DNA from 2 places in the Massilia sp. Se16.2.3 genome. Region 1 is predicted to be linked to the other one. Evidence: predicted binding sites of a transcription regulator. Region 1 holds the regulator's gene; the other holds the start of a gene.
What was found. Region 1 encodes FNR, which switches genes on or off when oxygen is low (the NO sensors DNR and NnrR bind a similar motif). Its sites were predicted from a motif close to TTGATNNNNATCAA; they were not measured.
Positions count from the first base shown of each region.

Region 2: a site for FNR is predicted at 1,612-1,625, ahead of G4G31_RS21420 (universal stress protein). Genes of this name have one in related genera too.

Region 1 covers NZ_CP050451.1:4,137,020-4,142,390, reverse strand. The annotation lists gene G4G31_RS27730 (DUF885 family protein) at 1-284, shown strand, start outside; gene G4G31_RS18880 (DUF885 family protein) at 275-1,432, shown strand; gene G4G31_RS18875 (VOC family protein) at 1,743-2,171, shown strand; gene fnr (fumarate/nitrate reduction transcriptional regulator Fnr) at 2,492-3,259, opposite strand; gene G4G31_RS18865 (cytochrome ubiquinol oxidase subunit I) at 3,414-4,850, shown strand; gene cydB (cytochrome d ubiquinol oxidase subunit II) at 4,852-5,371, shown strand, end outside.
Region 2 covers NZ_CP050451.1:4,676,179-4,681,549, reverse strand. The annotation lists gene G4G31_RS21425 (response regulator transcription factor) at 342-986, opposite strand; gene G4G31_RS21420 (universal stress protein) at 1,071-1,538, opposite strand; gene G4G31_RS21415 (protein phosphatase CheZ) at 1,925-2,752, shown strand; partial or broken gene G4G31_RS21410 (chemotaxis protein CheA) at 2,752-4,658, shown strand; partial or broken gene leuC (3-isopropylmalate dehydratase large subunit) at 4,890-5,371, shown strand, end outside.

The DNA.
Region 1 (5,371 bases):
CCAACGCGCCCTTCGAGGACCATGGCTTCGTGTTCCAGCAGTTCAGCGGCGCCCAGGTCAGCCTGGTCAACTTCATGACCCAGACCCACCCGCTGCGGCGCGCATCCGACGTCGACAGCTACCTGGCGCGCCTCGAGCAGGCAGGCACGCGCATGGACGAGGCGCTGGCGCGGGCCCGTGCCGCGACAAGCCGCGGCTTCATCCCGCCGCGCTTCATCCTCGAGCGCGCCCAGTTCCGGTATCCACCTTCCTCACGCCGGACGCGCGCCAGAACGTGCTGGTGACCTCGCTGGAAGCGCGCACCGCCGCCCTGAAGGACCTGACGCCCGAGGCGCGCGCCGCGGCGATCGCCCGCGCGACACGCATCGTCGAGCAGAAGATCCGCCCCGCCTACGTCCGCGTGCAGGACTACATGGCCGAGCTCAATCCGAAGACGGACGACCGGGCCGGCATCTCGCGCCTGCCGAACGGCGCCGCGGCCTACAAGCAGGCACTCGCCAGCTACACCAGTACGGGCCTCTCCGCCGAGGAAATCCACGCCATCGGCCTGCGCGAAGTGGCGCGCCTGGAAGCCGAAATGGACAAGCACCTGCGCGCCCTTGGGCTTGCCGATGGCGACATCGAGACGCGCCTGAAGGCCCTGGACGCGCGCTTCCAGCCCAAAGTCGAAGGTGACCCGCGTCCGGCCATCCTGGCGCAATATGCCGAGATGGTGAAGGATGCCGAAGCGCGCAGCAGCACGCTGTTCAACCTGAAGCCGCGCGCACCGGTCGAGGTGCGGCGCGAGCCGCCGCTGACGGAACCGTCGGCCGCGGCTCACTACACGCTGCCAGCGCCGGACGGCAGCCGCCCCGGCGTGTTCTGGGTGCCGCTGCGCGGGCCGATGTTCAATACGATCCGTATGCGCAGCCTTTCCTACCACGAGGCCGTTCCGGGCCACCACTTCCAGCTGGCGATCCAGCAGGAATTGCAGGGGATCCCGAAATACCGCAGCGCCCGCATCTTTAGCGGCGGCAGCGCCCACAGCGAAGGCTGGGCGCTGTACACCGAGCGGCTGGCGGTGGAGCAGGGCTGGTACAAGGACGACGTGCCGGGCCTGCTGGGCGCGCTCGGCTCCGAGCTGTTCCGCGCGCGCCGGCTGGTGGTCGACACCGGCCTGCACACCAAGGGGTGGACGCGCCAGCAGGCCGTCGACTACGGCATCAACGTCGAGGAAGTCGACCGCTACGTCGCCTGGCCTGGTCAGGCCACGGCCTACATGATCGGCATGCTGCGCATCGTCGAACTGCGCGAAAAGGCGAAGGCGGAACTGGGCAGCAAGTTTTCGCTGCCGGCCTTCCACGACATGGTGCTCGGCGCTGGTTCGGTGCCGCTGGACGTGCTCGGCCAGCTGGTGGACGGGTGGATCGCGAAGGAAAAAGCGAAGGCGTGAGCGCAGCGCGCATGTCCGTACGTTGCCGGGAGTAAAGCGCCAAACCGAGGGTGGACGGAGCCCCCGTCCACGCGTCCAACGCCCGCGTGATCATCTGCGGCGCGGCCGAACCGAGGGTGGGCGCCCCGAGCCCACGCGGTGCGAGCGTCCCGCTACCGGTTGGTGCACACCTACGTCCCGCGTGGGCACGGGTGCCCACCCTACATGGATGTGCCGTCCATTGCGCCGGCACGACAACAGATGCACCCGGCGCCCCGCTTGCGGCATAATCGCCGCAGCACTACCGTGACCACTTCCCCAGGAGCGCCTCATGGAAACCCAGGAACTGCACCGCGGCCGACTGATCGACCACATCCAGCTCGTGGTCCGCGATCTGGCGGCATCCCGCACCTTCTATTCAGCCATCTTCGAGGTTCTGCAGTTGCCCATCGGCGGCGCCGGCGAGGATTACTTCTGGGCCGACGAGCTGTTCGTCTCGACGGCCAGCAGCCGGGCGGCGCAGGGAAGGCTGACCGGCCGCCATCACCTGGCCTTCCAGGCAGCCAGCCGGGCGACCGTCGATGCTTTTCATGCCGCCGCCTTGCGTGCGGGAGGGCAGGACAATGGCGCGCCGGGCGAGCGGCCGTATCACCCGGGCTATTACGCGGCATTCGTGCTCGACCCGGATGGCAACAACATCGAGGCGGTGTACCACGGGGAGGCAGAACGCAGCGCGGCTTCGGTGGTGGTCAGGTTCTGACTTTGCGGAGCCGCCTCCCTCCGCTTGGGGAACCGGGAAGCAGCCGCCGCCCGTGGCGATGTTCGGCGCAGCTTGCCGCGTGGGCACGGAGTGCCCACCCTACGGTCGACCGGCCGGCTTCGACAACGCCGTCGCAGCGCCTGCAATCGTAGGGTGGGCATCCTGTGCCCACGCGGTACGCACGCGGCACCCGGCTACGCACGTCAGCACACCGCCCGCACGATCAAGCGTTCAACAGGTCCTTGCAGCCCAGCGATGCGACCGACCAACGTGCGTTGAACGCGTGGGCGGCGAGGCCGCGCACCCTGCGCCCGATGGCCTCAGGCCATCGGGCTGCACTGCTCCGTGCCCGCGGCAATGGCGCGCAGCCTGGCCGGCTCGAGCAGGATGACTTCGCGCTTGTCGACGGCGATCCAGCCCTGCTTCCTGAAGCGCGACAGCAGCCGGCTGACGCTTTCGATGGTGAGCCCAAGGTAGTTGCCGATGTCCTCGCGCGACATGCGCAATGCAAAGCTGGTGGGCGAATAGCCGCGCGCGGCGTAGCGTGCCGACAGATTCACCAGGAACACGGCGAAGCGCTGTTCGGCCCGCATGTTTCCGAGCAGCAGCATGACGTTCTGTTCGCGTGTGATTTCCTGGCTCATGATGCGGTGGAAGTGACGCAGCAGCGCTGGCACCTGGCCGAACAGTTCCTCCAGCCGCGAGAACGGAATCTCGCACACTTCGCTGTCCTCGAGCGCGACCGCGTCGCAGTGGTGGCGCTCGCCGCTGATGGCATCCATGCCGAGCAGCTCGCCCGCCATCTGGAAGCCCGTGATCTGCTGCTCGCCGGCCGCGTTGATCTGGTAGGTCTTGAAGTGGCCGAAGCGCACCGCGTACAGGTTACGGAACGGGTCGCCCATCGCGTACAGGCGCTCGTCGCGCGACAGACGCCGGCGCGCGCCGATGATCTTGTCGAGGCGGTCGATGTCCATGTTGTCCAGGCCCATGGGCAGGCACAACTGGTGCATGCTGCAGGCGCTGCAGCTCGCCTTCAGCGCGCCTAGGCTGATGGGCAACAGTGGAGCGGAAGAAGGTTCCTGGGTCATCGGTCAACGGGGTCGCGGTCAATACGGGAATTATAGTCCCGTCCGTCGTCCGTGCACTCATGCGTGTGCGCCGCCCCGGCGGAGGGCGGGGCGCTCAATCGTGCGCAACGCTGCCCATGCTAGATTCTGGACACCGCAGACAACAGGAGCGCCCATGTTCGGCCTATCGGCGTTGGTGCTGGCACGCATCCAGTTCGCCTTCACGATGTCCTTCCACATTCTGTTCCCGGCAGTCACCATCGGCCTGGCAAGCTACCTGGCCGTGCTGGAACTGTCCTGGCTGCGCACCAAGCGCCAGGTCTTCGTCGACCTGTACCACTTCTGGCTGAAGATCTTCGCCGTCATGTTCGGCATGGGCGTGGTCTCGGGCATCGTGATGGCCTACCAGATCGGCACCAACTGGAGTTACATGTCCGAGTTCGCCGGTTCCATCATGGGGCCGGTGCTGGCCTACGAAGTGCTGACCGCCTTCTTCCTGGAGGCCGGATTCCTGGGCGTGATGCTGTTCGGCTGGAACCGGGTCGGTCCGGCCCTGCACCTGGTGGCCACCTGCATGGTGGCGGCCGGCACGCTGATCTCGGCCACCTGGATCCTGGCCGCCAACAGCTGGATGCAGACTCCCCGTGGCTATGCCATCGAAGGCGGGCGGATGGTCCCGACCGACTGGCTGGCGATCGTCTTCAATCCCTCTTTCCCCTACCGGCTGCTGCACATGGTGGTGGCAGCCTACCTCACCACCGCGCTGATCGTCGGCGCCGTCGGCGCCTGGCAACTGCTGCACAAAAGGGACAACCCGGCGGTGCGCAAGATGCTGTCGATGGCGATGTGGATGGTGTTGATTGTCGCGCCCATCCAGGCCGTCATCGGCGATTTCCACGGACTGAACACGGCAAAGCACCAGCCGGCCAAGCTGGCGGCGATGGAAGGACATTGGGAAAACACCCCGGGCGAGGCCGTGCCGCTCAAACTCTTCGGCATTCCCGACATGGAAGAGGAAAAGACCCATTTCTCGGTCGAAGTGCCGCACCTGGGCAGCGTCATCCTCACCCACAGCTGGGCGGGCCAGTTTCCAGGCCTGAAGGAATTTCGCAAGGAAGACCGGCCGAATTCCCTGATCGTGTTCTGGAGCTTCCGCACGATGGTGGGCCTGGGCCTGCTGATGATCGGGCTCGGGTTGTGGAGCCTCTTCATGCGCCGCGGCGGGCGCCTTTTCACCTCGCGCGTTTTTCTCCGCGCCGCGCTGATCATGGGGCCGGCCGGCCTGGTCGCCATCCTGGCCGGCTGGATCACCACCGAGGTGGGGCGCCAGCCCTGGGTCGTCTACGGCGTGCTGAGGACGAGCGACGCCGTATCGAAGCACGGGGCGCCGGCGCTGGCGCTCACGCTCGGCCTGTTCGTGGCGGCCTACCTCGTCGTCTTCGGGGCCGGCACCGCCTACGTGCTGCGCATGATGCGCAAGGGGCCGCAGAAATTCGAGCTGCACCGCGCGCTTGATGGTGGTCCGGGGGAGGTACGCACGCCGATGCGTCCGCTCTCGGCGGCGGACGTCGCCAACCACGACGACGCCGGCGACGACGCGAAAGGAGGATGACATGGGCATCGACACCTCGGTCATCTGGGCCATCATCATCTATTTCGCCGTCTTCATGTACGTGCTGCTCGACGGCTTCGACCTCGGCATCGGCATGCTGTTTCCGTTTGCCAAGGACAAGCGCGACCGCGACACCATGATGAACACGGTCGCGCCGGTCTGGGACGGCAACGAGACCTGGCTGGTGCTGGGCGGGGAAGGGCTGCTGGCGGCCTTTCCGGTGGCGTATTCGATCATCCTGTCCGGGCTCTACCTGCCCCTGATCTTCATGCTGGTCGGCCTGGTGTTTCGCGGGGTGGCCTTCGAATTCCGCTTCAAGGCAAAGGAAGCCGGGCGCCACTTCTGGGACAAGGCCTTCATCGGCGGCTCGGTGACGGCCGCCTTTTTCCAGGGCGTGTCGCTCGGCGCTTTCCTCGACGGCGTCAAAGTGTCCGGACGCAGCTATGCCGGCGGCGTGCTCGACTGGATCGCGCCCTTCCCGCTGCTGGCCGGCTTTGGCGTGATGATCGCCTACACGCTGC
Region 2 (5,371 bases), 540 kb from region 1:
GTTGCCCTGGGCGGGCCATGGCGCCGAGGAGTGCGTGGCTGGCATGGCACAAAATGCCACGCAGCGGTGTCCAATACTGTTAGCGCGTGCCCGACTTCCGGGTGGGGCGGGCGCTCAACGGCGTACTCCTACGCGGGGCACCCTGCAGCGGCGGGCAGGAGCAGGGTCGGAAGCGCGGCAGCGGCGACACCGGCAGGGCACACGGGCAGCGCGTTTACCGGCAGCAAGGATACCAGCAGCCTGGCAGCGGCGCAGGCGTCGTCCGGCGGCGCAGTACGGGGCAGGGCGCGGGGCGTCCCCCTACCGTGCCCCGACCGCCCGCAGCGGCGGCGTGCCCCGCGTCAGGCCTTCATCGGCGACAGCAGGCGATGCGCCACGGCGTATTGCACCATTTCCGACAAGGAGGTCATGCCCATCTTCTGCATGATCCGGGTCTTGTGGGTGCTGACCGTTTTCACGGACAGGTGCAGGTTGTTCGCGATTTCGGTGATCGACTTGCCGCCGACCAGTAGCGAAAAGACCTCGAACTCGCGGTCCGACAGTTGTTTGTGCAGCAATTGCTCGTTTGGCGCCATGATGTTCAGCGCCAGCTGCTCGGCCACTTCGGTACTGATATACGGGCGGCCGGAGGCGACCTTGCGGATGGCGCCGACCAGCTGGGTGCCCGCGCTTTCCTTGGTGAGATAGCCCTGGGCGCCAGCGCGGATTGCCCGTACCGCGTATTGCTCTTCCTCGTGCATGGTCAGGATCAGGACCGCCAGTTTCGGCGCTTCGCTGCGCACCTGGCGGATCAGGTCGACGCCGCTGCGGCCTGGCATCGACAAGTCGAGCAGCAACAGGTCGAAGCCGCCCTGGCGCACCAGGGTCAGCACCTCGAATCCATTGGTTGCTTCGCCGACAATTTCGACGTCGAGCGCGCCGTCGAGGATGCGCTTGAGGCCTTCGCGCATGATGGTGTGGTCATCCGCAATGACGATTCTTATCATGAGTTACTCTCCCGCGCGGGACGGCCGCGCTCGATATGGCAAGCACGCCGGGGTGGCGTGCAAATCATGGGCTAACAGCGGCGGTCAGCTTGCGACCGGTTCGTTGATCAGGCGGTGCACCAGGACCGGCCTGGTCGTATGCGACAGCACCTTGTTGGTGACGCTGCCCAGCAGGATCTGGCCCCAGCCGCTGCGCCCGTGCGAGCCCATGAAGATCAGGTCGCAGCCTTCCTGCTCGGCGACGTCGACGATCTTGAGGGCGGTGGCGTCGGAAAAGGCGGTCATGCAGCTGTGCTGCAGCTCGGCCTGGGCGCAGGAACGCATGATGCGGCCCATGTATTCCTCGCCGGTGCGGCGCATCTGGGCGATGTATTCCTCCTCGCTGGGGTAGGAGGGGGGAATGATTTCGACATACACGGGATATTGGTATTCGGGCGCCACGAACAGGGCCAGCACTTCGGCCCCCATCTGGTGCGCGAACTTGACGCCGGCGCAGGCCGTGTGCTGCGACACGGTGGAACCGTCGGTGGTGATCAGGATCTTCCGGTACATGATGAGCCCTCCGAAAACGCCACGATATTGTGGCCCGTCCTATGCAGCGCGGCGATTGTGATGGCGCAAGCAGTTGACTTCGCTCAAACATGAGTCCGCTACTTCTGGCCACGCCGAAAAAGCATGCACAATCGGTGCGACCACAAAACAACACCTTGCTTGCGAAAATATTCAGGAACTGCGCGGTTTTATTGTCCCGGAATTAAGATTCCTTGTCCATTTTGGTGTAGTGCGTTTTAGGAGATTTACCTACGGCAACTACGCTGCTACACTCGCTTACTGAATTTTGGGGCTTCCAGCGATACGCATGACGCGCACGGAAGTCCGCATCCACCGGACCGAAGCCGCTGAACGCGACACTTATTTATTATGGAGAAGCAGGGATTATGACCGACGCCGCCGACGATTTCGACGCCTTATTCGAGGAAGTGGCAGCCCAGCGCGATAGTGCGCCTGCGGTTGCGCCGGCGCCTGCCGCGGCTGCGCCCGCAGCCGACGAGGACGACCTGGAAGCCCTGTTCGACCAGGTGGCAATGACCAGCGCACCCGCCGCCGCTGCCCCGGCAGCGCAGGCCGCCGCGCCTGCCGCCACCGAAGGCGGCGAGGGCGACAAGAACATGTACGAGCGCCTCGGCGGCATCGTGCGTCTGCTGCACGACTCGCTGCGCGAGCTCGGCTACGACCGCGCGCTGACCGAGGCGTCGAGCCAGATCAACGATGCCCAGGACCGCCTGGAATACGTCGCCACCCTGACCGAGCAGGCCGCCAACAAGGTGCTCAACACCCTGGACGAAGGCATGCCGGCACAGGACAAGCTGTCGAAGCAGGCCGCCGACATGGAGACCCGCTGGGCCGACCTGTTCTCCGGCAAGCTCAGCCTGGACGAGTTCAAGGCCCTGGCCGGCGATTCGCGCCAGTTTGCCGCCGCCGTCGCGGAAGCGACCGAACTGGAGAAGTCGCGCCTGCTGGAAATCATGATGGCGCAGGACTTCCAGGACATCACCGGCCAGCTGATCAAGAAAGTCGTGACCATCACCAAGACGGTCGAGAACGAGCTGGCCCAGCTGCTGCGCGACAACGCGCCGCCAGAAACCCGCGCCAAGCTGGCCGAAAAAGAAGCCGCGCCCGTGCAACTGATGCAAGGACCGTCGGTGCCGGAAGCGGCGCTGGACCAGGATAACGTCGACGATCTTCTTGCCGATCTGGGATTCTAATGGACGATATGCTCAAGGATTTCGTCGTCGAGGCGATGGATCTGGCGGTCAATGTTGAAGAGCACCTGCTGCGCCTCGAACGCGATCCGGAGAACAAGGAAACGCTGAACGCGGTGTTCCGGTCCTTCCACACGATCAAGGGCGGTGCCGGCTTCATGGGCTTGCCTGCGCTGGTCGCAGCCTGCCACCTGACCGAGAACCTGTTCGACGCGCTGCGCACCGGCGCCGCGCCGGTCACGCCGCTGTCGATCGAAGCGGCGCTGGAGGCATCGGGCTTCGTTGCCGACCAGCTGAACGACCTGAACAACGGCACCGCGCCGGAAGCGCTGGCACCGATGCCGGAAGCCCCGGAACGCATCCTGAAAGAGGCGATCGAAGGCAAGGCGCAAGCCGCGCCTGCACCGGTGGCAGCGCCTGCGCCGGCCCCGGTTGCCGCTGCTCCCGTAGTGGCCGCACCTGCCGCCGTGCCTGCCCCTGGCGCCGATGGCCTTGACTGGACGGCGATGTTCAACGCCGTCGTGCCGGCCAGCGCCGCGATCCCGACTGGCGCCGCGCCAGCGGCCCCTGCACCGGCCAGCACGCCGGCCGATGCCCCCGCCGCTGCCGCCCCGCTGCCGTGTCGGTTACCGCATCGGCCCCTGCCGGTGCCCGGCCGGGCTGGGACGGCACCGAGCGTCGTAGCGACGCCAAGGTCGCCGAAGCGCGTGCCGCGGCGGCGCCGGCCAAGGACGAAAGCATCCGTATCGATGCCGTCAAGCTCGACGCGCTGCTGGAAGTGGCCGGCGAATCGGTGCAGGCCGCCAACCAGGCTGCCGTGCTGCTCGAACGCCTGTCGCAGTTCAAGTTCGAAGGCCAGGCCGCCACGCTGATGGCGACGCTGACCGAAACGCTGGAACGTGCTTCACGCTATTCGGCCGAACTGCAGCGTGCCACGCTGGCAACGCGCATGCAGCCGGTGGGCCGCCTGTTCCAGAAGTTCCCGCGCCTCGTGCGCGAACTGGCGAAGGACCTCGGCAAGGACGTCGAGCTGACCATCGAAGGCGCCGAGACGGAAGTCGACCGCGTCGTCGTGGACAGCCTGTACGACCCGCTGGTGCACATGCTGCGTAACGCGCTCGACCACGGTGTCGAGTCGCCGGAAGAACGTGTCGCCGCGGGCAAGCCGGCCAAGGCCTTCATCCTGCTCAAAGCCTGGCAGGAAGCGAACAGCGTCATGATCGTGCTGCAGGATGACGGCAAGGGCATGGACCCGGTCAAGCTGCGTCGCAAGGCCATCGACAAGGGCCTGATCGGCGAGAACGGCGCCCCGAACGACGACGACGCCTACCAGCTGGTGTTCCTGCCGGGCTTCTCGACCAAGGAAGTCGCTTCCTCGGTCTCGGGCCGCGGCGTCGGCATGGACGTGGTGAAGACCGCGGTGGAAAAGAACCGCGGCGCGATCCGCATCGATTCCTCGCTCGGCCACGGCACCAAGTTCGCGATCCGCCTGCCGATCGAACTGTCGATCGTGCCGACCATGCTGGTCTCCACGTCCGGCGCTTCGCTGGCGCTGCCGATGGCCGTGGTCGAGCGCGTGGTCGAGCTGCCGGAAACCTTCTCGATGGTCGGCGGCGCCCCGGTGCTGAAGGACCAGGGCCGTCCGCTGCCGGTGCGTTCGCTGGCCGGTTCGCTCGGCTACGAGGAAGCTGTCGAACGCGTCGGCATCGTCATCAATGCGCCGCAGCCCTACATCCTGGCGGTGGAAGCGGTCGATGGCACGGCCGACCTGGTGATCAAGCCGATGACGGCGCTGACCGTCGAAGGCATCACCGGTACCGCGCGTTCGGCCGAAGGCGAACTGGTGCTGGTGGTGGGCCTGTCCTTCCTGATGGACGGCTGCCGCAGCAACGTGCGCATGGCCGCTTGACCTGGTAACCGCGTAAAAAAAGGTGCTCCGGCGCCTTGGCAATAAAAGCCTGCACAGCTTCTGTGCAGGCTTTTTTTATTTGCATTACGCGAGCTATATGCAAATTTTGTTTGCAAGGAGTGGTAAAAATAAGCAGGAAGATGCAAAATGGCCCGATTACTGCCGCACTGCACAAATATGGCATAATCAATTTCGCCTTCAAAACAGGGGGCTGGCGCAAGGGACCACAGCATGAAGACGCTCTACGACAAACTCTGGGAATCGCACGTCGTCCGTGCCGACGCGGACGGCACCACGGTGCTCTACATCGACCGCCACCTGGTCCATGAAGTGACCAGCCCGCAGGCCTTCGAGGGCCTGCGCGAGGCGGGCCGCCCGCTCTGGCGCACGAGTGCCAACCTGGCCGTGGCCGACCACAACGTGCCCACCACCGACCGCCGCGCCGGCATCCTTGACCCCACCTCGCGCCTGCAGGTCGAAACGCTCGATGCCAACGCGAAGCGCTTCGGTCTCACCTATTTCGACATGAACGACCGCCGCCGGGCATCGTCCACGTGATCGGGCCCGAGCAGGGGGCGACGCTGCCGGGCATGACGGTCGTCTGCGGCGACTCGCACACCTCCACCCACGGCGCTTTCGGCTGCCTGGCCCACGGCATCGGCACCTCGGAAGTCGAGCACGTGCTGGCCACGCAAACCCTGCTGGCAAAGAAA